DNA from 3 places in the Psychrobacillus sp. NPDC096426 genome. Region 3 is predicted to be linked to each of the others. Evidence: riboswitches for the same ligand, from Rfam matches in the RefSeq annotation. Region 3 holds a riboswitch; each other region holds the start of a gene.

Region 1 (10,124 bases), on a different contig from region 3:
TAATATTCGTATACATGCTTCTTCCATTTGAAATCGCTTTGACAATTGTTGAGAAATTATCATCTGTTAGAATCATAGAGGATGCATCTTTTGCAACCTCGGTACCAGTTATCCCCATAGCCACTCCAATATCCGCTTGTTTTAAAGCGGGACCATCATTCACACCATCTCCCGTCATGGCAACGACATTTCCTTTTTCTTGCCAAGCTTTCACGATACGAATTTTATGCTCTGGTGTTACACGGGCGTAGACGGAGATATCTTGAACTTTTTCTTGTAGTTGTTTATCGGTTAATTGTTCAATTTCATATCCTTCCATTGCTTCGGATGAATCTTTTAAAATGCCAATTTGCTTAGCGATAGAAATTGCCGTTATTTTATGGTCCCCTGTTATCATGACGGGTTTAATACCTGCGTCTATACAGCTTTCAACCGAAGCTTTTGACTCTTTCCTAGGAGGATCCATCATCGCTATTAATCCGGCAAAGATTAAATCTTTTTCGTCTTCTGCACCAATTGCTCTATTTTGCTTTATTTCCTTATAAGTAATTGCGAGCACTCTTAAACCATTTTTAGAAAAGTCATGATTCACTTCTTCGATTTTTTTACGATCTATTTCTGTTATATCTACTATTCCTTTAGAAGTAACAATTTTTACAGTTTTAGATAGAAGTACATCTACTGCGCCTTTGGTTATCATAATATTTTGCTGATTGATATGATTTACTGTACTCATTAGTTTTCTATCTGAATCAAAAGGAATTTCTCCTACTCTTGGATTGTGATCTCTAATGTTAAGTGCGTCAAGATCGTACTGCTTTCCTAATTTTACGAGCGCAATTTCAGTAGGGTCCCCGATTTCTTTTTGATCTATCAGGGAGGAGTTATTACATAATAAGCCCATTAAGAGAAGATTTTTCTCCACCGCGTTTTTTGTTTGTATTTGATCATGTGGGATGACTTTTTGGTCAACGTATACTTGTTGAACGGTCATTTTATTTTCAGTTAATGTTCCCGTTTTATCGGAACAAATAACGGATACACTTCCCAAACTTTCAACCGCATAAAGCTTTCGTATAATTGCATTTTCCTTTGCCATTTTATGTGTTCCAAAAGCTAGCACGATGGTGACAATCGAACTTAATGCTTCTGGTATAGCTGCAACGGCAAGCGCAACGGCAAACATAAATGAATCTACGAGCTCGCGTCCTCGAAAAAGATCAATCGTGAAAATGGCTAAACAGATTATTGTAATCCCTAAAGCTAAATTTCCACCAAAATGATCGAGACTAACTTGCAGTGGAGTTTTTTTCTCCTTTGCAGTATCTAGTAAATTGGCTATTTTCCCGATTTCTGTTTCCATGCCGATAGCCGTAACAATGACAGTACCACGTCCATTGGTAACGAAGCTTCCCGTGAAAACCATATTTTTTTTATCAGCAATAATGACATCATCTTCTTTGATGGCCGAGGAACTTTTCTCTACTGAGAGTGATTCGCCTGTTAGCGAACTTTCATTAATATGCAGGTTATAGCTTTCTAATAATCTGCCATCTGCATTTATATAGTCTCCAGCATCCAAATAAAGAAGATCTCCAACTACTATATCCACGGAGGGGATTTGAACTATTTGATTGTTTCGTAACACTTTTGCAATTGGGGTGGTTAGAGCTTTTAGGTTGTCCAATGACTGCTCTGCTTTTACATGTTGTACGGTGCCTAGGATTGCGTTTAAAATAATGACGATCATTATCACGATGGTGCTTTCTACCTCTCCTAATAGAAATGAAATGAAAGCGGCAATCATTAAAATAATGACTAGTAAATCTTTAAATTGTCCGAAGAAAACGGCGAAAGTACTTGTCCTTTTTCCTTCTACTAATTTATTATAGCCGTATTCTTTTTGTCTTATTTGGACGTCATAATCACTTAATCCTTGATTTGTCACGTCTAACATCTCCATGACTTTGCGTGATGATTGTTGATGATATGCTACCATGTCAGTCTCCTTTCTTGTATAAAATGATTAGACTTCTATTCGTGGAAAAATGCCTCCGTAAGATTTGAACTCTATCAATACTATTCCTGTATCAATCACAGTATGATAGTAATCGAGTAAAATCTGGATGGAACATAACCAAAAGTACTGTTTATCAGAAAGGTTTTAACCAAAAAAATTTTTTCGCATATGCATAAGATGTAAATGGATTTTTACAAGGGGGATATTATGCATTGGATAACTATTATTCTTATTGGATTAGCGGCAAACTTAGATAATTTGGGCATTGGTCTTGCTTATGGGGCTAAACAAACGAAAGTCCCAATCGGCTCGAATATAATGATTGCTGTCATATCAATGATCATGACCTATGTGGCAGTTTTAACAGGTGGCGCTATAACTGGATACATTTCTTTAAGTAATGCCAATTTTTTTGGAAGTATTTTGTTATGTATTATAGGTTTATGGACTTTATGGTCCGCTCGATCTTCTAACATGGATACTAAAAAAGCGGAAGAATTTGATAAGGACAAAAATAACATCATCTCTATTAAAGAAGCGATTATGTTAGGATTTGTCTTATCCGTCAATTGTCTTGCAAGTGGAATTGGAATAGGTGCAAATGGCATTTCTGCTATTTGGACGGTAATTTCGGTAGGATTTTTTTCGATTGTAACTGTTGGGGTTGGTAGTCATTTTGGTTATTTGCTGACCAAAACATTTATCGGTAAATATTCAACTATAATTTCTGGAATCTTACTTATTTTTATAGGTATATATGAAATGTTCGCTTAGTATACTTTTTCATTTCACTGTAACTTAACTATTACGAATGATATGATTAATATATATTGGGGGTGAACAAATGATTAAAATAGGCTTAACAGGGTGGGGAGATCATCAAGACTTGTATGTATCAACGGCAAAAGACAAGTTAAAAGATTATAGCGCACATTTTCCAGTTGTTGAATTGGACACATCTTTTTATGCAATTCCACCTATTAAAAATAGTTTAAAATGGATAAAAGAAACACCGGATAATTTTCAGTTTGTCGTAAAAGCATATCAAGAAATAACTTGTCATTTACGCGGGGACTCCCATTATGAATCGATGGAAGAGATGTATGAGCGTTACCGGGAGTCTGTTCTTCCGTTTAAAGAAGCCGGAAAACTATCGATGGTGTTAGTACAGTTTCCACCTTGGTTTACATGTGTCAAAGAAAATGTGGAATACATACTTCGGGTGAAAGAAGAATTGAGAGATTTAGAGCTAGCTATTGAATTTCGTCATCAATCTTGGTACTCTCCTGATTTTCAAAATGGAACATTGGACTTTTTGAGAACACATCATTTGCATCATACTGTTTGTGATGAGCCGCAAGTAGGGACAGGATGTGTTCCTGTAGTTCCAATTGCGACTTCTGATAAAGTACTTGTTCGTTTACATGGTCGAAATACATATGGTTGGAATAACCCAGGAAATAATGAAAAATGGCGAGAGGTACGTTATTTATACGATTATAATAAAGAAGAGCTCTCATATACTCAAAATATAGTAGACCAATTACAGAAACAAGCAAAAGAGATAGTTGTACTATTTAATAATAATTCCGGAGGCCATGCTGCGAAAAATGCGAAAGCCTTTCAGCAAATGCTTGGTATTGAATTTGAAGGACTTGCTCCGAAACAATTAGACTTATTTGAAGGTGGGATATAATGGAGTGGATATTACTCGTAGTCGCTGGGCTATTTTCTGGTATAGTTGGAGCGTTAGTAGGTTTAGGTGGTGGCGTAATTTTAGTTCCAGCGGTGTTGTTTTTCGGTACGACACTCGGATTAATTTCTAATATTACGCCTCAAAGTGTTGTTGGACTTTCTGTAGTTATGATGATTTTTACAGGTCTTTCTTCCACACTTTCGTATATGAAAACGAAGACGGTTGATTTTAGAAGCGGATTTATCTTTTTCATCGGAAGTATTCCGGGTACAATACTCGGTGCATGGGTGAATAAGGGGCTAGATTTGCCATCTTTTAATCTATATTTTGGTATTTTACTTATTGTTTTATCTACCCTTTTACTTGTGCGTAATCGTCTAAAACCAGTAAAGTGGTTTGTGGATAATGGAAAGAAACGAACGTTTACAGATGAAAAAGACACGTATGTATATGGGTATCCTATTTGGTTTGCGTTGCTGTTAACATTTGGAGTTGGGTTTGCATCCGGATTATTTGGGATTGGTGGCGGTTCTATGATTGTACCTGCCATGATCCTGTTGTTCTTGTTTCCTCCGCATGTTGCAGTTGGAACATCCATGTTCATGGTGTTCTTATCGTCGCTTGTAAATTCGGCCATGCATATATCTCTCGGAAATGTACCTTGGCTTTATACGATTCCAGTAATTCCTGCTGCATATGTAGGTGCAAAAATAGGTGCAAAATTAAATAAAAGATTAAACTCTGATACACTTGTTTTTGCACTTAGAATCGTGCTGTTATTATTAGGTATTCGCTCCATTATCGATGGGTTATTTTAAAGTATAGAAGAGGTGTATGAAAGATGAGAGAGACAATCCATATTTATCATACGAATGATATACATAGCCATTTAGAAAATTGGCCTGCTATTCATCAGTTTCTCTTAGAGCGTCATAAAAGCCATGGACCGAACGAATCCTATTTAACCTTGGATATTGGTGATCATATAGACAGATCTAATGTGTTTACGGAAGGTACGCTTGGAAAAGGCAATGTTCAATTACTAAATAATGCGGGATATGATTATGTCACCATTGGCAACAATGAAGGAATAACGCTTAGCCATGATGACTTAAATACTTTGTATGAAGCTGCAAACTTTAAAGTGATCGTGTCCAATTTTACAGATTTAAGCGGGAATATTCCTTCTTGGGTGCTTCCTTATAAAATTCATGTTACGCACACCGGCATCCGAATTGGTATTGTAGGGGCAACTGCAGATTTCGGTTTGTATTATGAACAATTAGGTTGGCATATTCAACAGCCTATCGATCGTTTGAAAGAAACTTGTAAAGAAATAGAAAAGGACGTCGATGTGCTTATTTGTTTATCTCATTTAGGGATGTCTCAAGATGAAATCATGACGGAGGAGATACCGGAAATTGATCTGATCTTAGGTTCGCATACACATCATTTTTTCGAAGAAGGAAAAACAATAGGAAATACATTACAGGCTGCTGCAGGAAAGTATGGGGCTTATATTGGCCAAGTGACAATGGATTACGATCATCGAACAAAAAAAATCGTATCAAAGCAAGCTATGTTGCATGTTACACATACATTACCAAAACCGAAAGACTCAGATTTGCAACTAAAAAAATGGGAAGCGCTTGGTAATGAAGAGCTTTCTGAAACAGTTCTTCACAATGATACCTTATTACACAAAGAGTGGTTCGGTCCATCTGATATGTCCCGATTTTTCGGTAATGCTTTGCTTGCATTTACGAAAGCGGATTGTGCGATGTTCCCAGCAGGTATATTTTTGACGGACTTACCAAAAGGTCTGATTACAGCAAGCGATTTGCATAGATGTTTACCGCATCCAATTAATCCTTGCGTCATAACATTAACAGGCGCAGAATTATTGGAAATTGTCGAGCAATCTAAAAACGAGAAATGGCCACGTTTGGAAGTAAAGGGGCTCGGATTTAGAGGGAAATACTTGGGAGCAATTATTTTTGAGCAACTGATGGAAGATGAGCAAGGTAACATATTTATAGGTGGGGAAGCGTTGCTACTTAAAAAAGTGTATACGCTTGCTACACTCGATATGTTCACATTTGGTTATTTTTTTCCTTCCTTCAAATATGCGACGAAACAATACTATATGCCAGAGTTAATACGAGATGTAGTAAAATGGTACGGCAATCAGTTATTAAGTCAATCATAATGACCCCTCTTATTACATAGTAGTAATAAGGGGGATTTTTTGCTATTCTATCGAAAAAAAAAGCGTTTAACCATTTTTACTGCTCAGCGGAAACTAGCTATACTAATAGCGATTTTCATCTTTTCAGTTGCTGGTGTATTTTATGTTGTTAATAAACGGTTGACGCCCACATATCTAGATTATGCGGAAGTGCAAACAAATAAAATTGCATCAATGGTAATTAGTAAAGCAATTAACTCAAGAACGGCGAACGTTTTAGATGTAAACGATATTATCGAGGAAGTACCATCAACAAATGGTAGCACCAATATGGTAACGACGAAATTTAATACAGAAATTATTAATCGTGTTTTATCGGATACGAACAGTTTGGTTCAAGCCCATCTAGAGCAAGCAGAAAAAGGAAATTTATCGAGTCTACCTTATTTGGATGATATTGAATATGACAAACAAACGATGGAAGATCAAGGTGGAGTTGTGTTTTTTGTACCGATGGGGCAGGCGACGAACATCCCGCTTATCGGTAACTTAGGACCAAAAATTCCGATTCGATTTCATGTAATTGGAAATGTGCAGTCGAACGTAGTACCAACAATAACGGAATTTGGAATTAATAATGCCTATGTAGAAGTAAGTATTCATATTAAAGTAAATGTCCGAATTATTGTCCCGCTTGCTAGTAAAATGAGTGTTGTCGAACAAAATATTCCTGTTGCGATGGGATTAGTGCAAGGGCAAGTTCCTCATATTTATACAGGTGGAAACGGAACTGCTCCGTCCATTGAAGTGCCGATTCCATTGCCTGAAAAATAAAAAATCCAGGAAAGACAGAAAGAACTGTTACAATAGAGAAAATGAATAATAGGTAGAGGCTGCAGAGCTTAATAGTACTATACGGAAAGATGACGCTTATAATCGTATACGAAAGGAAGTTTTGCCGAAGCTATGTATGGTTCGTCAAACGATATTTAGTTGGGGTTATTTTAAAAAAGAATAACACTGTCATTTATATGAAAAGTATAAATGATGAGCTACAAAGGATAAATAATCATTTTTATGCTTAAATTCAATAGTGGAAGCCAACCTAGTGCATATGTAGGTTGGCTTTTTTATATTTTGAGGAGGAACAGGTTTTGGAAAATACGATTTTTTCTTTATTGCCACCGTTATTAGCAATTATAATGGTGCTTCTGACAAAAAGGGTGATATTATCCCTTGGTGTTGGAATTGTTACCGCAGCATTACTCGTAAAGAATTTTGCTCCGGTGGATACTTTAATACTGCTATGGGAATCATTTAAAACTTCTTTTTGGGACGAAGGGATAAATGCTTCTAACATTTATATTTTACTCTTTATCTTATTGCTTGGTGTAATTACTGCATTTGTTAGTTTATCCGGAGGTAGCGCTGCATTTGCTGCATAGGCGGTCAAAAGGATTCGAACTCGCCGAGGGTCTAAATTACTTACAGCGTTTTTAGGTATTATTATTTTTGTTGATGATTATTTTAATGCGTTAGCAGTTGGACAAATTGCAAGACCTATTACTGATTCGCACCGTGTCGCCAGTTTCTAGTTGGGGCGCTTTTTTAATCAGTCAGATCGGTGTTATTTTTGCGACACATGCCGTAACTGCATACACACCACTTGAGGCATTTATGTTAATGGCTCCGATGAACTTTTATGTGGTTGCAACGTTAGCTATTGTGTTTTTTATTGCTTGGACCGATTTTGATTTATTTGAAATGAAAAAGCATGAGAAAAAAGCGCTCGAAACAGGAGAACTGTATGATTTGAGTAAACCTAATCCGGGAGATCTACAAGGAAGTTTTCCAACTAATCATTATGGGAAAGTTATAGATTTAGTATTGCCGATTATTGCATTAATCGTTGTAACGTTAGTTGCAATGTTATGGACAGGTTTTAAACTTTCGGGATACATACTTAATCTGTTTGTCATTTTTGAATTTACAGATGTTCCATTTTCTTTAATGCTCGGTGGTTTAATAGCAACGATTTTAGCTATTGCACTGTATGTACGCCAGTTTAATAAAAATCCAGATGCTAATTTTAGTTTAGTAAGGAAAGCTTTCGTTACAGGAATTCGTTCAATGCTTCCTGCTATTTTTATCTTAATATTTGCGTGGTCATTGTCGTTTCTTATTAATGCGCTAGGAACGGGAGCATTTTTAGCAAAAATCGTAATGGATAATAATATTCCAGTAGGAGTCATTCCATTTTTGCTTTTTGTATTAACCGCTGTGATGGCTTTTGCAACAGGATCTTCTTGGGGATCATTCGGAATTTTGCTTCCAATAGGAGCTAGTATTATTATGGAGATAGAGCCAGCATTATTATTACCGGTTCTTTCAGCAGTTTTAGCAGGAGCCGTTTTTGGAGATCATTGTTCACCTATTTCAGATACAACGATTATGTCTGCAACGGGAGCCGGGGTGAATGTCATCGATCATGTGATGACACAATTACCTTATGCGATTATTAGTGCAATCATTGCGGCAATAGGCTATCTAGTTTTAGGATTGACAGGCTCGGTAATAGTAGGAATGCTTTCTGTGGTGGCTATTATTATAGCACTATTCATCATTTGGAATACAAAAAATAAGAGTGATATAAAAGCAAATAGTTAACTATTGAACCCCATTTTTTGCTCCAATATTCTGAGTTCAGAAGGTTGTTTGAATTCTAATAATATGGTACATTGACAACAGTGTGGTTAGTTTATAAAGAATGGGGTCGCTGTAAATGACATCTTGTAAGCCTACGAAATCAGAGCATCAACGCAAACCAGATTGGTTAAAAATTAAACTAAATACGAATGAAGACTATAAAGGTCTAAAAAAATTAATGCGTGATAATAATTTACATACAGTTTGTGAAGAAGCAAAATGCCCAAATATTCATGAATGCTGGGGTTCTCGAAGAACTGCTACTTTTATGATTTTAGGAGCAGTTTGTACACGTGCTTGTCGTTTCTGTGCGGTTAAAACAGGTCTACCAAACGAATTAGATCTAGCAGAACCAGAACGCGTTGCGGATTCAGTTGTCATTATGAATTTAAAACATGTAGTTGTTACAGCTGTTGCTCGTGATGATCTTAAAGACGGTGGTTCAGAAGTATTTGCCGAAACGATTCGAGCAATCCGACGTAAAAATCCATTTACAACTATTGAAGTATTACCTTCTGATATGGGAGGTATTGAACAAAATATCCGAAATATCATGGATGCGAAACCAGATATTTTGAACCATAATATCGAAACGGTACGTCGATTAACACCAAGAGTTCGAGCAAGAGCAAAATACGATCGCTCCCTTGAACTACTGCGTCGTGCGAAAGAGATGCAACCAAGCATCCCGACGAAATCTTCGTTAATGTTAGGTTTAGGGGAAACGTATGAAGAGATTTTAGAAGTAATGGACGATTTACGTGCTAACAACGTAGATATTATGACAATAGGCCAATATTTGCAACCAACGAAAAAACACTTACCTGTACTAAAATATTATTCACCTGCTGAGTTTGGTGAATTACGTAAGATTGCAATGAGTAAAGGGTTCTCTCATTGTGAAGCAGGACCGCTCGTAAGAAGTAGTTATCACGCGGATGAGCAAGTAAACGCCGCTGCAAAACAAAGACAAGCGCAAGGCGAGGAACTTCTAGCTACGAAGGAATAGCTAATGGGTGGTGATGGAATGATAGTTGCAGAAGGATTTACATATGAACTAATAGAAAATTACCGAGATGCATTTAAAGAAGATGCATTTTTGGACCGATATAGCGAGATTCTCTCAAAGTATGACTATATTATGGGAGACTGGGGATATGGTCAGCTTCGTCTAAAAGGATTTTTTGAAGATCGAAATCATAAAGCGACATTTGATACGAAAATTAGTACAATGAAAGATTATTTGTATGAGTATTGTAATTTTGGCTGTGCGTATTTTCTGATCAAAAAAACGGGAGTTGCACCGAAAGTAAAAACGACCGTAATAGATGAAACAATAGAAGAAAACCTAGAGCAGGATCATTTATGATCTTCCTCTAGGTTTTTTAATACTTTACATTTGGTAAGCAAAATATTCTCTTTTGCTCGTAATAGGAGTAATGTGTCTTAAATGGCTTTATCAGGTGACCTCTGCGATTTCCGCCGGGTGAGCGATGAGCCATCACCGCCGCTTG
Region 2 (10,124 bases), on a different contig from region 3:
TCGATAAATGTTAAAGCATTTAAACCAGCTTCTGAGTTAAATAACACTTTTCCTTCTTTTTCATCAACGAAATCTCCGCCTGCTTGTTCAATCCACATACTAAGTTCAGAACCCATTCCGTTTTCGAAGCCCATTCCAATAACTTTTTTACCGTCAATTTCTTTTGTTAATGTTTTAGCTGCAGTAGCTAACTCATCCCATGTTGTAGGAGGTGTTAAGCCGTTATCTTCAAAATACGTTTTGTTGTAGAAAAGTACACGTGATGATTTATTGAATGGTAAACCTAAGATTTTATCGCCAAACGTATTATCGTTACGGAAAACTTCGCTAATATCTTCATAGCTTTGATCAGCAGAGAATCCATTTTCTCCGTTAATCATTGGAGCAAGGTCTACTACCAAGTTATTTTTATTATAATCTGTCATCCACTCAGCGTAAGCTTGAGCAATGGTAGGAGAAGTTTTTGCTTTAGCAGCAGCTAATAACTTTTGTGACAAATCGCCGTAGCTACCTTGGTTTACTAATTTTACTGTAATATTTTCATGTTCAGCATTGAATTTTGCTGTTGCATCTTCTAACCATTTTTCATGTGTGTCACTCATTGCATGCCAAAATTCCACTTCGACTGGTTCACTTACCTCTGTTTTTGCCGTTTCTGTTGGTTTTGTTTCTTCTGTTGCATCGGTTGAAGTATTGCTTTCGTTTTTACTGTTACTACAAGCGGCTATCAATACACTTACCATCATAACAAACAATAATAAAGATAGTTTTTTCATGTTTAAATCTCCCTTATTTTTTAATGTTTTGAAACATGTAGAATTCTTAATTATCAATACTTCAAAATCCCTAAGCAACACCTCCTCAAATGCATGTTTTTTTACTTATCCCTTAATACCAGCTCCTGCAATTCCTTTGATGATGTACTTCTGTAAGAAAATGAATAATATAATCATCGGGAAGATAATCATCGTCGATGCAGCCATAAGCAGCTCATACACAGTACCAGCCTCTGTTGTAAAGCTCGTTAATCCAACGGGTAATGTTCTCATTTCTTTTGAGTTCGTGACGATTAACGGCCACAAAAATGCGTTCCAAGATCCGATTGCTTTCAATAAAATAATCGTAATTAACGCAGGTTTGGCAATTGGGATCATAATCGACCATAAAAATCTAAAATTCGTACATCCATCCACACGAGCGGCATAGTTTAACTCTTTCGGAATCTTTAAGAAAAACTGACGCAGTAAAAAGATAGAAAATATACTTGCGGTCCATGGAACGATTAATGCCTCATACCGATCAATCCAACCTAAATCAGAAAGTAAAACAAAATTAGGAACTAATAACACTTCTCCAGGAACCATCATCGTTCCAACTAAAAGTGCAAATAACGCATCTTTCCCCCAAAAGTTTAAACGGCTAAATGCATAGGCAGCTAAAATAGTTGTGATAACCTCGCCTAATGTGCTAAAAACCATCACAATAACCGAGTTAACAAAGTAAGTTGCAAAAGGCGCTTTTTCAAAAGCTGCTGCAAAATTATCAAAACGAAATGTTTCCGGTATCCAAACAGGTGGCATGATCATGACTTCATTTCCACTTTTCAGTGAAGTGGAGATCATCCAAACGAAGGGTAATAGCATTAAAATGCTACCAATACCAAGCATGACGTATATAAATGTCTTCGAAAGAGGACTGGTTTTCATGAGCTTACTCCCTTAATAAGTGATTTTTTTCTTACTAATATAAAACTGGATTAATGTAAAAATGAAGATAATCAGGAATAGAACATACGCAGCTGCTGATGCAACGCCAAAGTTCCACTCTCCGTAAAACTTATTGAATACGTAATACACAACGGTTAACGCACTATTAGACGGTCCAGCTTGCCCATCAAATAATGCATAAATTTCATCAAATACTTTAAATGAATTGATAATCGAAATAATTGTTATAAAGAATGTCGTAGGAGCAAGCTGCGGCACCGTGACATGTATAAATCGATTCCAACGATTCGCTCCGTCAATTCTAGCGGCGTTGTAATAGGAATCTCCAATCGTTTGTAGGCCTGCTAAAAAAATAATAATGTTATAGCCTAATCCCTTCCAAATGGCCAAAATGATCAGTGCAGGCATTGCCCATTCTGTACTTGTTAACCATTGAATTGGATCGACCCCAAAGAACCCGAGAAAATAATTCATAATTCCATAGTTCGAGTGAAAAATCCAACGCCATACAATAGATACTGCTACGACACTCGTAACAAATGGAATAAAATAAATCGTTCTAAAGAACTTACTCAGCACGGTAATAGAGTTCAGCATTAACGCAATCCATAAGGATAAAATAATTGAAATTGGTACTACACCTAGCACAAAGATAAGTGTATTTTTCAATGCTTGATGAAAAACCTGGTCATGCCACAAATAAACAAAGTTATCAAATCCATATCGATAAACGACATCATTGAAAAAGTCATAGTCTGCATAAAAACTCATTAGAAATGATTTAATCATTGGATAAATGACAAATACTCCGATAATGAGCAGTGCAGGGAATAAGTAAAGAAAGGCTTTAGCTGTATCTTTAAGTTTCATCGTACCTTTACCCCTTTAAATAGATTCTTTCCCCAGTTTTTTGGAAAACACGAATGGCATCTTTATCTGCTTGCACATATACTGCTTGTCCAACTTCTATTTGTTCCCCTTTTTGCAGGAACAGACGTTTTTTATCTGTTTCAGAACCAATAACGGCAAGTGTATCTTTTCCTACACGCTCCACTAATCGTACTTCGTCTTGGAATCCGCTAGTAGAAAGATAAAGGTTTTCAGGACGAACCGCAATTTGAACCGGTTGATTAGGTGCTTCCATGGCCACGTCATATCCAAATGGCGTTTTCAATGTTCCATTCACAATCTCCCCTTCAAAATAATTCATGGACGGGGAACCGATAAAACTTGCGACAAATTGATGATTCGGCTCATCATATAAATTTTCAGGAACATCAAACTGCATAAGCTCTCCTTGATTCATCAAAAGAACATGATCGGATATACTAAGTGCTTCTTCTTGGTCATGCGTAACGAAGACAGTCGTAATTTTTAGTGCTTGTTGGATTCTTCTAATCTCTTCCCGCATTGTTAAGCGTAAGCGTGCATCTAAATTAGATAGTGGTTCATCTAGTAATAAAATTTCAGGTTCTCTCACTAAGGCTCTTGCAATCGCTACACGTTGTTGTTGACCACCTGACAGCATACTAGGTTTTCGATCCAATAGATGATCAATTTCTACAAGCTTAGCCATTTCTATCGCTTTTTTCTTTGCTTCTGCTTTTTTCACTTTGTGCATTTTTAAAGGAAACATAATATTTTGTAAAACAGTCATATGCGGATAAAGGGCATAGTTTTGAAATACCATTCCTATCTCACGTTTTTCCGGTGTAAGCTTTGTAACGTCTTTATCGTTAAATAAAATTGATCCATCGGTTGGTTGATAAAGTCCAGCAAGCATAAATAGTGTTGTACTTTTCCCGCAACCACTTGGTCCTAATATAGAGACAAGCTCTCCTTTAGGAATAGTGACAGATAATTGGTTTACTGCGGTTGTATTGTTAAATTTCATAGAAATATTATTTAGTGTAATGGTCATCGTAATGCTCCTTTGATTATTTTTGTGTAGCAGTTCAGTATAGCAGTGAAAGTGCATTTGAAAATTGATGTAGTGTAAAGATTCAATTAACGTTGTGTAAATAAAAAAGAAGAGTTGATAAGCTCAACTCTTCTGAAGGTGTAATTTATAGTTTTTTTCTTAACTTGACTACCAAATAACCTTCCAATTATGATTGATCGTTGCTTTTACTGTTTGTCTTTCGCGTATATAATTTACAAGTATTTCTGTCATATCCATTGGAATATCTTTGATAACGGATTTATCTTGGAACATCATAAAGTTTCCTCCCCCACCAGCGCGGTAATTATTCATCACAACATCGTATTCACCGTCTAACTGTATAGGAGCACCTTTAACATTCAGTGTGGTAACCCGTTTTCCAACCGGATTACGAATGTCCAATACGTACTCGATACCTTCCCACATATCATAGTTATAATGTTGCGGCTTTGGATATATATAAGAAGGGTTTACTTCTAGCGAGCCTTCTTCATTCAAGGTAAAGTATTGTGCACTTTGTTCCAACGCTTCTTTAATATCCTTACCGGACAGGCGAAGAACCTTTAGTGTATTCGGGAACATGTAATTAGAAATAATGTCACGCATCGTTACATTTGGTTCGAATCCGGGAGTTGCATTGTTAAACATAGAGGTGTTGGAAATTTCTACTCCAGCAATGTCCATTTGTACGTTGTTTATAAATTCGATAGCAGCATGGTCACTTGTTCGAACTAAAAGGGGATCCTTTATTAACATATCGCCTTCGATCTTTCCAATTGGTTGATCCAACCACTTTTGTGTCTCTTCTTCAATGCTAGCAGTGATTTTTAGCATTTCTTCATCTGCCTCTACATCGTCTACTACTAATAATTCGGATGTTTTATGCATAATTTCATTTTCTTCATTTAGCGTTAGCACAATTTTACCTATCATTTGTCCATTATTAGATGGTTGAACAATTTCTATGCCATTAATATTGCCAGTCAACGAACGATGTTGGTGCCCAGTGAGCAAAACGTCAATTCCTTCGATCTCTTTACATATAGCATACCCTTGATTTTCCCCGGTTAAGTTTTCAGTTGGTTCGCCAGTTTCGAGATCCCGTTCAAAACCACCATGATAGGAAACAATAAGTACATCTGGATTTTCTTGTTCTTTTATATACGCAACCCATTTTTTGGTTTCTTGAAGGGCATCATGAAATGCTAGACCTGCGATATTTTGTTCGTTTTCCCAATTTGGAATGTAATGAGTTGTGACGCCTAATATAGCTATTTTTGCGCCTTCTACTTCTTTTATTATATAAGGGCGACCAAAATAGGGTTGTTTTGATTGTTCATCTACAATGTTTGCGGATAACCAAGGGGAGTTGGATTCATCTATCGCACGGTTTAATACGTCCATGCCATAGTTAAATTCATGGTTTCCAATAACCGACGCATCGTATTTCAAGTGATTTAAAAGACTAATCATTGGGTTAGGTAGATCTTGTAAAAATTGAACATAATAATAGGTTAGAGGCGTTCCTTGGATTAAATCTCCATTATCGATCAGGATTAATTGGTCATCTATAAGGCGTTCCCGATGTATGACTGACGCTATTTTCCCTAGTCCAACATTTGCGTTTTCATTATTTCCATAGTTTATAGGATAGACACTACCGTGAATATCGCTTGTTTGCAGTATCGTTATTTTTTTCATGAATCATTTTCGCCACTTTCTATAGAGAGTTTCATTCATCATAACAAAGTTTTGAAGGAAACTTGCTTGGTTTACAAAAAATTTACAGTGAATATCTCGGTAAAAATTTGTCTGAAGAATTAAAAGTAAATAAGAGTAGCCAACCTATCTTAGGCTGGCTACTCGATTCTTTATATATGTGGAAAAATGTTGAGGTATATAGGTTGGAGGAACTACGAATGAAAAACCAATCAAATGACCAGCATACTATAAACACAGCTTCACCAAAAGAAGTGTGCATATAGCGTGAAACGAATCAAATGCCTCGTCAAAAAGGCAACATGGAAATCAGTCGAGAAAATGAATGGCGGGCTGATCGATTGGTTAATAGAAGTTAAAGAGGTAATCTATTTTTACCTATTAAGCAATGTAATCTTCCTTAGGAATGTCTGTAGGGGTTTCACCTTTGCTATAGTACTTTCCTTTAGTAGAAATTGCTAAAATAACCGTAAGTATAGATGCTAAGATCGCTGCAAAAAATGCCGCGGTACTTTGCAAAAATGATCCCATATATCCTAATGCAGCTATCGTTCCTAATCCACTAGAGATAAGTAGAGAAACGACTCCAACAGGATTCCATTTATATAAAAACTCGTGTCGAGCTTCATAATAACGTGGTCCAATTTTTAATAGCTTTTTCACAATCATTGCGTCGGTAACTAATATAGTAGCCCAAGCAAGTAAAAAGACTCCTTGGAACGTCATCGCCGTATCTAGATGATCTACAATACCACAAAGCATTAAGCCAATCGCAACTAATCCAGTGACAACTACCCAAAAGCGTCTACCTGGTGTAAATTTAAAAATGTTTTCGAAGAAATTAGCAAGGGATAAGGAACTACTGTATATATTTGTAACGTTTATTCGTAATTGCGTTAACATCGTGAATAACACGCCACCAATACCTAAAAGCAGAACGATGTAAACACCTGGATTTGGTTCACCTAAACGAACACCAAACCATATACCAAGTCCACCCATTACGCCAAAGCAGAAAATTTGGGGAACAAACCCAATGGCTAAAGATCCAAATTTAATATCTTTTGGTTTAAGAAAACGTGCGTAATCCGATGATAGTAATGCTGTAAGACCCATTATTCCATGTTGCATTCCGATACAAAGCAATAAAGCTTGTCCACCCATTTGGACACCTTCTGGCATATATGTCCAAAAAGCTCCATCATAAACGGAAGGTTTGTAGAATGACATAATAATGGCAGCCACTAAAAAAATAACGAAAATCGGCAATGACCACTTTTGTAGTTTATCGAGCTGTTTGACTCCAAACCAATTTAATGGAATAACGATTAATCCGAAGAAAATGATTAGAGCCCATTCTGGTAGTACGGGGAAAAAGGTGTGAACTGCGGAAACTAAAATTAGACCTTCAAATGCACAGTACATGATGAAGTTTGTTGCATAAATGAATGAGGTTAACGATGCACCTATGTAACCAAAACCTCCACCCCTAGATAATAAATTGACATTCATACCGGATTTTGCTGAAAGATAAGCAATGAATGTTCCGAGTATACCAGCAACGATTATCGCATATATGGAGGATATGATGGCATTGATGGCTCCGAATTGGAGTGCCATAACGCTTCCCATTTGAAAATAAAAAATTGCCGTTGCGATACCAAAAGTGATGTTAGTAATACTAAACCAACCTGCTTTTCTCTGATCTCTTGGCACTCTGTCTAGTGAGTAATCATCTTTCATTTCTTCTGACACTTTGTGATCTGCGACTTGGACAGATCCCATAATATCAACTCCCTTTTTGTATATAAATTTGACTTCCATTTTTGTTTATATATTCGTATCCCAATTCATTCATCCTCTATAATACCAGAAAAAGCAAGGGTTTATCAAATTAAGTGTTAAAAGAGGGGGAGTTTATAGCTAATTTTACGTAGTATAAACAATAAATAATACTCACTAAAAGTAAAATATTGGATGAATTTTTGAGGGGAGACCGGTTGACACATAGTACCTGATGTTGTAGACTATGAACAATAATTAAATACAACCTCACTTAAACAGTGAGGTAGAGGCGCGATATTTATTAGTCCTTAGTGGAGTTTGAGAAGCAATGATGCTAGGGAGAAGGAAATATCGCCGAAGTTTGTAAATATTTCTCCGTATTACATGCTGGGTCTGCAGTGAACAATTGCAGGACTGTCCACTTTAAACGTCCCGGTTTATCGTGGTGTGCTATCTCATTTGGGTAAAGTAGAGGATTTAGGGCAACTATACAAATTGCGACCTGAGTTCATCTCAGATCTTTTTTGTAGGTTGTCCTTTTTTATTGTTTTTAAACATAAACTAAAAATAAAAGGAGAGAAATACAAGTGAAAAACAAATTAGCATTATTAACAATATTCATATCTGTCGTGCTATTTTTAGCAGCATGTGGAACGGATAATACAGAAAAAACGGGATCTTCTTCACAAGAAAGTGATAATACATTTACAGTTGGCTTGGAAGCTGGTTACCCACCGTTTAACTGGACTCAGCTTGACGATGCAAACGGTGGAGTGAAAATCTCTGGAAACGCAGAATACGCTGGTGGATACGATGTAGAAATCGCTAAAAAGATTGCAGAAGGTTTAGGGAAAGAATTAGTTGTTGTCAAAACAGAATGGGATGGATTAGTACCATCATTACAGTCAGGTAAAATAGATGCAATTGTTGCAGGTATGTCACCAACGGCAGAGCGCAAACAGTCAATCGATTTCTCTGATAATTATTACACATCGAACTTTGTAATGATTGTTAAAAAAGGCGGACCATATGAAAATGCTACATCTATTCAAGACTTTAGTGGAGCGAAAATCACTGGTCAATTGAATACTTCCCACTATGGTGTTATTGATCAAATCAAAGGTGTCCAAAAACAACCAGCGTCTGATAATTTCTCTGCAATGCGTGTAGCTTTGGAATCAGGTGTGATTGACGGGTATGTATCCGAGCGTCCGGAAGGTATTAGTGCTTCCGCTGCAAATGAAAATTTTGCAATGGTTGAATTTACAGATGGATTTGTTGCGGATGAAGAAGAAACAGCAGTAGCAGTTGGTCTTAAAAAAGGTAGCGAATTAACGGACAAGATAAATGAAGTATTGGCAAAGATTTCGGAAGAAGAACGTCAAGAAATCATGGACAAAGCAATTCTAAATCAACCAGCTGCTCAATAATGAAGACGAGCGAACCGGCTGCGACTTATTGCAGTCGGTTTTGATATATAAGGGAGTGAAAGTATGAGTATTGAGTGGATTATAACGATGGTTATTAATAATTGGCCACTGTTTCTTCGCGGAGCAGGTATGACACTCTTAATCTCCATAATAGGTACAATCATCGGTGCGATTATCGGTTTATTAGCAGGTGTTATTCGTACAATACCAACACCTGAGAGAAAAGTTAAAAGAGTTTTATTAAAAATAGTCAATATTATTCTATCAGTTTATATAGAGTTTTTCCGTGGAACACCAATGATTGTACAAGCGATGGTTATATTCTATGGGTCCGCAATGGCGTTTGGAGTAGATATGGACCGAACTGCAGCAGCTATCCTTATTGTATCCATTAATACAGGAGCGTATATGGCAGAAATAGTCCGTGGTGGAGTGATTTCTGTTGATAAAGGTCAATTTGAGTCGGCTCAAGCAATCGGTATGAATCATGTACAAACGATGCTTCACGTTGTATTACCACAGGTTATTCGAAATATTTTACCTGCAACAGGCAACCAATTTATCATTAATATTAAAGATACCTCTGTACTAAATGTAATAGGGGTAACGGAACTATATTTCCAAACTAAAACAGTTGCGGGAATGAGTTTCAAATACTTTGAACCATTTTTCGTAGCATGTATTTTGTATTTCGTTATGACGTTCACGGTAACATTAATACTACGTTATTTTGAAAGAAAACTAGATGGACCGGAAAACTACAGCATGATTGGTCAACCGGCACAAGTAGCTTTAACAAATACGAAAGAAAGCTAAGACGAAGGAGGAGCAATAATGGAAAAAGTAATTGATATACAACATTTAAGCAAATCCTTTGGAGCACGTGAAGTACTAAAAGACATCGATTTCTCTGTAAACAAAGGAGAAGTGGTTAGTATCATCGGTTCGTCTGGATCTGGTAAATCCACGCTTCTTCGTTGTATTAATCTATTAGAAAAACCAAGTGGTGGTCAAATTATTTACAATGGTGAAAATATTTTAGACGACAAACACGATATCCACGCTTATCGTACAAAGTTAGGGATGGTTTTCCAACAGTTTAACTTGTTTAACAACCATAATGTGTTGAGCAATTGTGTCGTTGGACAAATAAAAGTGTTAAAACGTTCTAAAGAAGAAGCAGAAAAAATAGCGATGAATTATTTAAAGGTCGTTGGGATGGATCAATACGTAAATGCAAAAGCAAACCAGCTATCTGGAGGGCAAAAGCAACGTGTGGCAATCGCTCGTGCACTTTCGATGGAACCAGACGTGATGTTATTTGATGAACCAACATCGGCACTGGATCCTGAGATGGTAGGAGAGGTTCTAAAAGTCATGAAGGAACTTGCTGAGTCAGGGCTTACGATGTTAATCGTTACGCATGAGATGGAATTTGCGAAAGAAGTTTCTGACCGTGTCGTGTTTATGGACAAAGGAGTTATTGCAGAAGAAGGAAGCCCAGAGCAAATTTTCAATAAT
Region 3 (10,124 bases):
AGTATTCTATTAGGAGATTCAGTGAAAGATTTAGTAGCTGAACTTGGCAAATATGGAGCGGATCGTGTAATTACGGTTGAACATCCACATTTAAAACAATATACGTCAGACGGTTATGGACAAGCATTGCTTGCAGTTATTGAACAAGAAAATCCAGAAGCAATCGTATTTGGACATACGGCTCTTGGAAAAGATTTATCTCCAAAAATTGCAAGTAAATTGCAGGTTGGTTTAGTATCGGATGTAACAGCTATAGAAGGAGAAGGTGATGCGGCCGTTTACATTCGCCCAATCTATTCTGGGAAAGCATTCGAGAAAGTGAAAGTGAAAGACGGTATCGAATTCATTACGGTTCGCCCAAACAATATCGCACCACTAACAAAAGATGAAAGTAAAGTTGCGGATGTTTCGGCATTATCAGTAGATATTACAAACCTTCGTACAATTATTAAAGAAGTAGTTCGTAAATCATCTGAAGGGGTAGATTTATCCGAAGCGAAAGTTGTCATCGCTGGTGGTCGTGGAGTGAAAAGCGAAGAAGGGTTTGCACCATTAAAAGAGCTTGCGGACGTTCTAGGTGGAGCGGTTGGAGCTTCTCGCGGGGCATGCGATGCCGATTACTGTGATTATTCCCTTCAAATTGGACAGACTGGTAAAGTTGTAACACCAGATCTTTATATTGCTGCAGGGATTTCAGGTGCGATACAACATTTAGCTGGGATGTCGAATTCGAAAATTATTGTAGCGATCAATAAAGATCCAGAAGCAAATATTTTCAAAGTAGCAGACTACGGAATCGTAGGGGATTTGTTCGAAGTTATCCCAATGCTAACAGAAGAATTTAAACAACTAAAAGTAAATGCGTAACAAGGACTCGGCTCATTTTTAGAGCCGAGCTTTTACTTGTAAGCTAATATGTAGATGTAGTAATATGAGTCTGCTATAATCTATTTATAGTTAACCAAAGGAGGAATTTTTAAATGGCAATAGTTCACGGAACAGATCAGACTTTCTCACAAGAAATTGAGGAAGGGTTAGTATTAGTAGATTTTTGGGCAACATGGTGTGGGCCTTGTAAAATGATTGCTCCTGTACTTGAAGAAATGGACGCTGAAATGAGCGATAAAGTAAAAATCGTTAAAGTAGATGTGGATGAAAACCAAGCAACTGCTAGTCAATTTGGTATTATGTCTATCCCTACGCTAGTATTATTTAAGGATGGTCAACCAGTAGACAAAGCTGTTGGTTTCCAACCGAAAGAAGCGCTAGTTCAATTTGTAGAAAAAAACGCATAATATAAAACCGGGTCCTCATAAGGTGCCCGGTTTTTTTAAACGGGTGATAAAATGAATGATTTAATACAACAAAAATGTGCCATATTACCAGATGATCCTGGATGTTATTTGATGAAAGATCGACAAGGAACCATCATTTATGTAGGTAAAGCGAAAATATTAAAAAATCGTGTACGTTCCTATTTTACCGGTTCGCACGATGGGAAAACACAAAGATTAGTACAAGAAATAGTTGATTTTGAATATATCGTCACATCGTCAGAGCTTGAAGCACTAATACTTGAACTTCATCTCATTAAAAAGCATGATCCAAAATATAATATTATGCTAAAAGACGATAAAACGTATCCATACATTAAGATTACAGCCGAAAAAAATCCCAAACTGATTATTACAAGACAAGTAAAAAAAGACAAAGGTAAATATTTTGGTCCTTATCCAAATGCGCATGCAGCTAATGAGACAAAAAAACTATTAGATCGAATATATCCATTGCGAAAATGCGCGAAATTACCGGATCGTGTTTGTTTGTATTATCATTTAGGGCAATGCCTTGCTCCATGTGTAAAGGAAATAGAGGATTCCACATATAAAAAGATGACAGATGAAATTACGAGCTTTTTAAATGGTGGCTTTACACATGTCAAAAAAGAATTAACTAAAAAGATGAACGAAGCGGCAGAAAATCTAGAATTTGAACGGGCAAAAGAATATAGGGATCAAATTTCCAATATTGAAATGGTTATGGAAAAACAAAAAATTACGATAAACGATTTTACGAGCCGGGATATTTTTGGTTATTCAGTTGATAAAGGCTGGATGTGTGTCCAAGTATTTTTTATTCGACAAGGAAAACTAATTGAAAGGGATGTTTCGCTTTTTCCTTTGTATCGTGATCCAGAAGAAGAGTTTTTAACATTTTTAGGCCAGTTTTATGCAAAACCAGAACATATTAAACCTAAAGAGGTGTACGTACCTAATAATACGGACGTACAATTAGCTTCTGAATTATTAGAAATGAAAGTGATTACTCCTCAAAAAGGATTGAAAAAAAACTTAGTAAACCTCGCGGAGAAAAATGCGGTACTTGCTTTAAGTGAGAAGTTTCATTTGATCGAAAGACAGGAAGAGCGGACGATAGGTGCAGTGGAGGAGCTAGGTAACTTAATGGGAATTGCAACTCCAAACCGAATGGAGGCATTCGACAACTCTCATATACATGGTACAGACGCTGTTTCAGCCATGGTTGTATTTGTAGATGGAAAAGCATATAAAAAGGATTACCGAAAGTATAAGACGAAAACTGCTGCAAAGCATGATGATTACGGAGCGATGCGAGAAGTAATTCGCAGAAGATATACACGTGTATTAAAAGAAAATTTACCTTTACCTGATCTAATTATTATCGATGGTGGAAAAGGTCAAATAGAAGCAGCTCGTGAAATTTTAGAAGACGAATTAGGATTAGAAATACCTATCGCTGGACTTGCAAAAGATGGAAAGCATCAAACGTCTCAGCTTCTATACGGAAATCCAATTGACATCATTCCGATGAAGCGGACGAGCGAAGCATTTTATTTACTACAGCGTATACAAGATGAAGTGCACCGATTTGCTATTACATTCCATCGTCAACAAAGAGGGAAACATACGATTGCTTCCTCTTTAGACGGAATAGAAGGAATAGGTCCAAAACGAAAAAAAATATTATTAAAGCACTTCGGATCGATCAAGAAAATGCAGGTCGCGACGAAGGAAGAATTTATTGAAGCAGGGCTTTCTAGTAAACTAGCAGAAACGATGCTTGAACATTTTCAGAAAAAGTGATTGTCTTCTGAATTTTCTTGTGTTATGGTTGATACAATTTAACATTCACTAACATAAAGTGAAGATAGAGGTGCGAATTGACAAGAGTACTTAGCGGGAGGATGAAAGGATCCGTTGATCGCTAAACGAAAGGGTCATTTGCCGAAACCTAGAATAGCTTTTCCTATTCTAGGTTGGTTCTGCATTGAAGAAATGTAGAATTGTCAGAATTCAGTATTCTGGAGGGCTATCTCACATGGACATTATTTGACCGTGTATGAGACAATGCTTTTCACAATATGTGGAAAGCATTTTTTAATCCTTACAGATAAACAAGGGAGCAGATATGCGTGAGTAAAATTGTGATGAAATTCGGTGGTTCTTCTGTGGCAACTACAGAAAAAATTGCAAATGTGGCAAAAAGAATAGGTAAAGAGAAAGAAAAAGGACATGATATCGTTGTTGTCGTATCAGCTATGGGAAAATCCACAGATGAGTTGGTGAATTTAGCGAATGAAATAACGGACAATCCATCTAAACGTGAAATGGACATGTTACTATCTACAGGTGAACAAGTGACGATGGCATTACTTGCAATCCAGTTAAATACATTAGGTTTCGATGCAGTTTCTCTAACAGGCTGGCAAGCGGGACTAGTAACGGATCATGTATTTAAAAATGCAAGAGTGGAAAAAATGGATGATACTAAAATTAATTCATTATTAACAGAAGGTAAAATTGTCATCGTCGCGGGCTTTCAAGGAGTTACTAGTAATGGAGAAATAACAACCCTTGGAAGAGGCGGATCAGATACGACTGCAGTCGCGATTGCAGTGACGATTGAAGCGGACGTATGTGATATTTATACCGATGTGGAAGGGGTATTTACATCGGATCCAAGGTACGTTACAAATGCTAGAAAGCTAGAACAATTAGAATATGATGAAATGCTGGAGCTTGCGAACCTAGGTGCTGGAGTACTCCATCCAAGAGCAGTAGAATTTGCAAAAAACTATAAAATACCACTTAGAGTTAGATCTAGTTATGGAGAAGATGAAGGAACAGTATTAAAGGAGGAAGTAGATGTGGAAAATAATTTAGTAGTTCGAGGGGTAGCGTTTGAATCGGATATTGTGCGACTAACAATTGAGTATGATGTACCATTTAATGGATCATTAGCATCGATTTTTACGACTCTTGCAGAAAATCATATTAACGTTGATATTATTGTACAATCCATTGTAGATGGAGTAAGACCTGCCGTTTCGTTCTCTATTAAAAAAGAATCGTTAGCAGAAGCAATTACCGTTTTAGAAACGCATAAAAAAGCACTTGGTTTTACATTTGCTGACTTTGAAGTAGGATTAGCAAAAGTTTCCATTGTGGGTTCTGGAATGGTTTCTAATCCAGGGGTTGCTGCTCAAATGTTCGATCGACTTCGTAAAGAGAATATTCCGGTGAAGATGGTAAGTACATCAGAGATAAAAGTTTCTGTCGTTATTCCTCAAAATAATATGATAGAAGCAGCTAATGCATTGCATGATGAGTTTGACTTGGCCATTAAGCAATAACGGAACAAGAAATCCAGCTTCAAGGGTCGTGACATTGTTACGACTCTTATTTGCGTTGCACAAAATAGGAATAATATGTAGTAGCTAGTTACCGCTTGGAGATCCGTTGCAGGGCGGCCGCTTTCCGTAGGGTATGAGCCTTCACCGCCGCTTCCCGTACGTTGTGAAGTCTCATTTGTCTCATTTGATCCCACCGGAGTCGCCGCCCTTCCGCTCCAATCCACGGAAATTTGCTTACTTATCAGTAATGACTTGCTAAAACTAACTATTATGCAGTTTTTCAAATGTGTGTGTCCAGAAAATAGCGATTAAGGCAAATAAACCGTTCATTGAAAGCAACCAGTTATATTCGGATAGCAACTAAACTAGCATGAGAACAAACTAATTGCTGAAAGCAACCAACTCAGAAAACAACAGGTTTACTTGAAGGGATACGACGATGAATACGAGGATCCACTTCAATAAACGGCTGAATGTAAGCCTTTATTTTAGTAAATGCAGTAAATGCCCTACTAATTTGTAGACAGCATTTTCTATTTAGGGTAAATAAATATTTGGTGTAATGGATCTCACTGCTAACTGCAGAAGCCAAATTAGCAAGAAATTACCATTGATTGAAGCGTAAAGTGGCGACTCCGGCCGGATGAGTGAGGTAGATGATCCATCACAACGTACGCGTTAGCGGCGGTGATGGATCATCGCTACCCGGCGGAAAGCGTCCACCTGAAGCGAAAATCATAGCGGTTACCTAATAGAGCTCTATACGACGCATTATCTCTATAATGTGGCGAATTATCCTATCCATGTAATATTGCGAAATTGCACTATGATATTTCCTTTAAAAATGTTTGTAAGCAAACTGCTTATGAGCATTCATTGTAACTCTTGGACAATAAGAAAAGCATAGAATGACTTTAATAGCCATTCTATGCTTATTTGGTAACTCTTGGATCCCATTTTACTTGAAAGGAAACAATTCCATTTTTTTTTGGTTCTTCATCGAAGCATTCAGTAAAATAGCCGCCAATTTTCTGTTGTTGCTCCGCTAAAAAGCCAGCTTCTAACCGGTGACTTCTCATTTTTCCACTCTGTGGTAAGTTAAACGTATGTAAAGTATAAAACGCAGAATCTTTTGTTGTTTTATCTAATTCAAGTGTTCCCCAACCCGCTTCTTGGAAGAAAGTAATAGCTTCATCCATCGAATAAAGTGGAAACTTGCGAGCAAGGTCTTTTCCAGCCCAATATAAAATATCTTTTTCATGTTTTCCGAGAATAGAAGCAAGCACGTGGTCTCTTAGTAATTCATATCCAAAGGAAGTTACATGTGAATGTTCCTTATCATTCAAGTAGCAACCCTTCTTTCAAAAAGTGATATCATTTATCATCGTCTATTTTATCATAAATAATTTCTAGTTGGTAATGTAATAGTTTGTGAAAAAATAAACGAATCATTATTTAAATATGAATCTAGAAGTTTATTGAAAAGTCTAAAGATACCTTGACGCTCTAAAATGATGAGAGTACAATGGATATGTCATAAATTCGTAACATGATGATGTGAACAAGATATGAAATCTTTTATTCTATTACTATAGTTTTCATATCGAGCAAATGTAAACTTGAGGGGGGTAACTGTTTTGTCGAAAGATCGCGAATTTTATTGGCGCCGCTTACATTCTTTGTTAGGAATTATTCCAGTGGGATTATTTGTGGCGCAGCATTTAGTAGTAAACCATTTTGCTACTAGAGGAGAAGAAGCTTTTAATAAAGCATCTGGTTTTATGGGAAGTCTTCCATTTGTCATTTTCTTGGAAATTTTTATCATTTATTTACCTTTAATGTTCCATGCTTTTTACGGTATTTATATTGCATTTACCGCTAAAAACAATCCACAAAGATTCGGAACGCTACGCAACTACTTATTTATTTTACAACGTTTTACTGGAATTTTTCTTGTTGTTTTCATCGCATGGCATGTATTTGAGACAAGATTTCAAGCTGCAATCGGTGCAAAAGAAGTTAATTTTAACATGATGGCGGAGATTTTATCAAACCCTTGGATGTTAGGTTTTTACATCGTTGGAGTAATTGCTGCAACATTCCATTTAGCTAACGGTATTTGGTCATTCTTAGTTAGTTGGGGAATTACACAATCACCACAATCACAACGAATTGCTACATATGTAACATTAGTAATCTTCTTAGCGTTATCCGTAGTTGGTATACAAGCTCTTTTAGCATTTGTATAAGAACTTTTCATATATTCAACTACCATAAAATCGAGGAGTGAGAATAGCATGGCAAAAAGTAAACTTATTGTTGTCGGCGGTGGTTTAGCTGGATTAATGGCAACAATGAAAGCAGCCGAAGATGGCACGCACGTAGATCTATTTTCATTAGTTCCTGTAAAACGCTCACATTCTGTCTGTGCACAAGGCGGTATTAACGGGGCTGTAAATACAAAAGGGGAAGGCGATTCACCGGCAGTACACTTAGATGATACTGTATATGGTGGAGATTTCTTAGCAAACCAAGGGCCAGTTAAAGCAATGACAGACGCTGCTCCTGGAATTATTAATTTATTTGACCGTATGGGTGTTATGTTCAACCGTACACCGGAAGGATTATTAGATTTCCGCCGTTTTGGTGGTACTTTAATGCACCGTACAGCATTTGCTGGTGCGACTACTGGTCAACAATTATTATACGCTTTAGACGAACAAGTGCGTCGATTTGAAGTAGATGGTCTAGTTACGAAATTCGAAGGATGGGAATTCCTTGGAATTATTAAAGATAGTGAAGGGGTTTGTCGCGGTATTAAAGCGCAAAACCTTAAAACAATGGAGATCCGTGCTTTCCGTGGGGATGCTGTTATCATGGCAACTGGTGGTCCTGGAATTATTTTCGGAAAAACGACTAACTCTATTATAAATACTGGTTCTGCAGCATCGATCGTTTATCAACAAGGTGCATACTATTCAAATGGAGAATTTATCCAAATTCACCCAACAGCAATCCCTGGTGACGATAAACTACGTTTAATGTCGGAATCAGCGCGTGGTGAAGGTGGACGTATTTGGACGTACAAAGACGGAAAACCTTGGTACTTCCTAGAAGAAAAATATCCTGCATACGGTAACCTAGTGCCACGTGATATTGCAACACGTGAAATTTTCGATGTATGTGTGAACCAAAAACTTGGTATTAACGGAGAAAACATGGTGTATCTAGATCTTTCTCACAAAGATCCGCATGAGCTAGACATAAAACTAGGCGGAATTATTGAAATTTATGAGAAATTTACTGGAGATGACCCTCGCAAAGTTCCGATGAAGATTTTCCCGGCTGTTCACTATTCAATGGGCGGACTTTGGGTAGATGAAGATCAAATGACAAACATTCCTGGATTATTTGCTGCAGGTGAATGTGATTACTCTCAACACGGTGCGAACCGTCTAGGAGCAAACTCCTTATTATCAGCTGTATTCGGCGGAAGCGTTGCCGGACCTAACGCAGTTAAATATATGAGTAAACTAAAAACGCATGCGATCGATATGGACGATGCTATCTTTGAAGCTGAAGTTAAACTTGAGCAAGAGAAGTGGGACAAAACGTTAGCAATGAAAGGTACGGAAAATGCTTACCTAATTCATAAAGAATTGGGAGAGCTAATGACGGATAACGTAACTGTAGTTCGTTATAATGACAAACTTGAGGCTACGGATAAGAAAATCCAAGAGTTACTGGAAAGATATGAAAACATTAATATGGATGATACGCAAAAATGGTCTAACCAAGGCGCATCCTTTACACGTCAGTTAAAAAATATGTTATATTTAGCGCGTGTTATTACGATTGGTGCACTTCAACGTAATGAAAGCCGTGGAGCGCATTACAAACCAGAATTCCCAGAACGTAATGATGAAGAATTCATGAAAACAACAATGGCAAAATTCGATCCAGCAACTGGAGCTCCAGTTATTCATTATGAAGAAATCGATGTATCTCTAGTTGCACCTCGTAAACGTGATTATTCTACGAAAGGAGAAAATTAATCATGGTAACAGCAACTGAAACAAAAAAAGTTCAAATTGAAGTTTTTCGTCAAGATACACCAGAATCTACTCCATATTGGGAAAAGTTCGAAGTGAATTATCGCCCTAATATGAACGTTATTTCTGCCCTAATGGAAATTCGTCAAAATCCTGTCAATGCGGACGGAAAAGCGACTACACCAGTAACATGGGATATGAGCTGTTTAGAAGAAGTGTGTGGAGCTTGTTCGATGGTTATTAATGGGAAACCACGACAATCTTGCTCTGCATTAATCGATCAATTGACGCAACCGATTCAATTGGCGCCAATGAAAACATTCCCGGTTGTTCGTGATCTTCAAGTAGACAGAACTCGTATGTTTGACTCATTGAAAAAAGTAAAAGCATGGGTTCCAATCGATGGATCATATGATCTTGGTGAAGGACCACGTATGCCAGAACGTAAACGTCAATGGGCATATGAACTTTCTAAATGTATGACTTGTGGTGTTTGTTTGGAAGCATGTCCAAACGTAAATAGCGGCGCGTCCTTCATGGGACCTGCTCCACTTTCACAAGTACGTTTGTTTAATGCACATCCAACAGGTTCGATGAATAAAGATGAACGTTTAAACGCGATTATGGGAGATGGAGGCCTTGCAAACTGTGGTAACGCACAAAACTGTGTTGTTGCATGTCCAAAAGGTATTCCTTTAACAACTTCTATTGCTGCATTAAACCGTGATACAACAGTTCAAATGTTCAAAAACTTCTTCGGAAGCGACCATATGGTTGACTAATATAGAAATGCCAAAGCGCCTATGTTAGAGGAATACAGTCTAAGTTCGCGACCTCGTGTAGCAACGACTGTATGACCTGCATCCTGCAGGCCTCCGACAGGCAAGGCGCTAAAATCTGCTTAGAATATAATGTTCTATGCAGATTTTTTATTTCTCTGATACAATAAGTGAATAGATATTCATTTTTAGGGGGATGGTTTTCATGCGAGCTAGTTACATAGAGGATGTTGCAAGTTGGGAACAAGAATTTTCTTTTTATTCAGAAGTAAGTGTACGTTTTTCCGAAACGGATATGTACGGACATCTGAATAATACTGTTACATTTGCTTATTTTGAATATGCACGTATCGAGTACTTTAAGCATATAAATCTTATGAACGACTGGTTGAATCCAAAAGGTGAAAAGATTCCAGTTGTTGCGGATTTGCAATGTGATTATGTCAAACAAGTATTCTTTGACGAAAAACTGCGGATTTATGTTAAAGCTGGTACGATTGGTTCTTCGTCCGTTGATATTCATTATATGGCTAAAAACGAAAAAGACGAAACTGTCTTTACTGGTCGGGGTACTGTGGTGCAAATTGATAAAAAAACGGGAAAAGCCTCTAAATGGAACGA

What was found. A riboswitch is a leader RNA that binds a small molecule or an ion and turns the genes downstream of it on or off. The one in region 3 is predicted to bind lysine.
Region 1: it holds a riboswitch for lysine, as region 3 does, so the genes downstream of both, ACIQYS_RS13410 (hypothetical protein) here and ACIQYS_RS01270 (aspartate kinase) in region 3, are expected to answer to the same signal.
Region 2: it holds a riboswitch for lysine, as region 3 does, so the genes downstream of both, ACIQYS_RS06840 (transporter substrate-binding domain-containing protein) here and ACIQYS_RS01270 (aspartate kinase) in region 3, are expected to answer to the same signal.

The regions. Positions count from the first base shown of each region.
Region 1 is NZ_JBIWEX010000015.1:17,811-27,934, reverse strand. It holds gene ACIQYS_RS13440 (cation-translocating P-type ATPase) at 1-1,999, opposite strand, end outside; gene ACIQYS_RS13435 (manganese efflux pump MntP) at 2,228-2,794, shown strand; gene ACIQYS_RS13430 (DUF72 domain-containing protein) at 2,865-3,716, shown strand; gene ACIQYS_RS13425 (sulfite exporter TauE/SafE family protein) at 3,716-4,534, shown strand; gene ACIQYS_RS13420 (bifunctional metallophosphatase/5'-nucleotidase) at 4,558-5,925, shown strand; gene yunB (sporulation protein YunB) at 5,965-6,738, shown strand; lysine riboswitch at 6,784-6,967, shown strand; gene ACIQYS_RS13410 (hypothetical protein) at 7,059-7,349, shown strand; gene ACIQYS_RS13405 (Na+/H+ antiporter NhaC family protein) at 7,456-8,571, shown strand; gene lipA (lipoyl synthase) at 8,687-9,619, shown strand; gene ACIQYS_RS13395 (YutD family protein) at 9,638-9,979, shown strand.
Region 2 is NZ_JBIWEX010000006.1:67,847-77,970, forward strand. It holds gene ACIQYS_RS06810 (ABC transporter substrate-binding protein) at 1-776, opposite strand, end outside; gene ACIQYS_RS06815 (carbohydrate ABC transporter permease) at 882-1,706, opposite strand; gene ACIQYS_RS06820 (carbohydrate ABC transporter permease) at 1,719-2,597, opposite strand; gene ACIQYS_RS06825 (ABC transporter ATP-binding protein) at 2,605-3,648, opposite strand; gene ACIQYS_RS06830 (bifunctional metallophosphatase/5'-nucleotidase) at 3,817-5,370, opposite strand; gene ACIQYS_RS06835 (purine-cytosine permease family protein) at 5,770-7,173, opposite strand; lysine riboswitch at 7,450-7,634, shown strand; gene ACIQYS_RS06840 (transporter substrate-binding domain-containing protein) at 7,761-8,603, shown strand; gene ACIQYS_RS06845 (amino acid ABC transporter permease) at 8,667-9,419, shown strand; gene ACIQYS_RS06850 (amino acid ABC transporter ATP-binding protein) at 9,438-10,124, shown strand, end outside.
Region 3 is NZ_JBIWEX010000001.1:251,975-262,098, reverse strand. It holds gene ACIQYS_RS01285 (electron transfer flavoprotein subunit alpha/FixB family protein) at 1-867, shown strand, start outside; gene trxA (thioredoxin) at 981-1,295, shown strand; gene uvrC (excinuclease ABC subunit UvrC) at 1,347-3,122, shown strand; lysine riboswitch at 3,180-3,359, shown strand; gene ACIQYS_RS01270 (aspartate kinase) at 3,452-4,672, shown strand; gene ACIQYS_RS01265 (YslB family protein) at 5,605-6,018, opposite strand; gene ACIQYS_RS01260 (succinate dehydrogenase cytochrome b558 subunit) at 6,310-6,921, shown strand; gene sdhA (succinate dehydrogenase flavoprotein subunit) at 6,970-8,727, shown strand; gene sdhB (succinate dehydrogenase iron-sulfur subunit) at 8,730-9,506, shown strand; gene ACIQYS_RS01245 (acyl-CoA thioesterase) at 9,709-10,124, shown strand, end outside.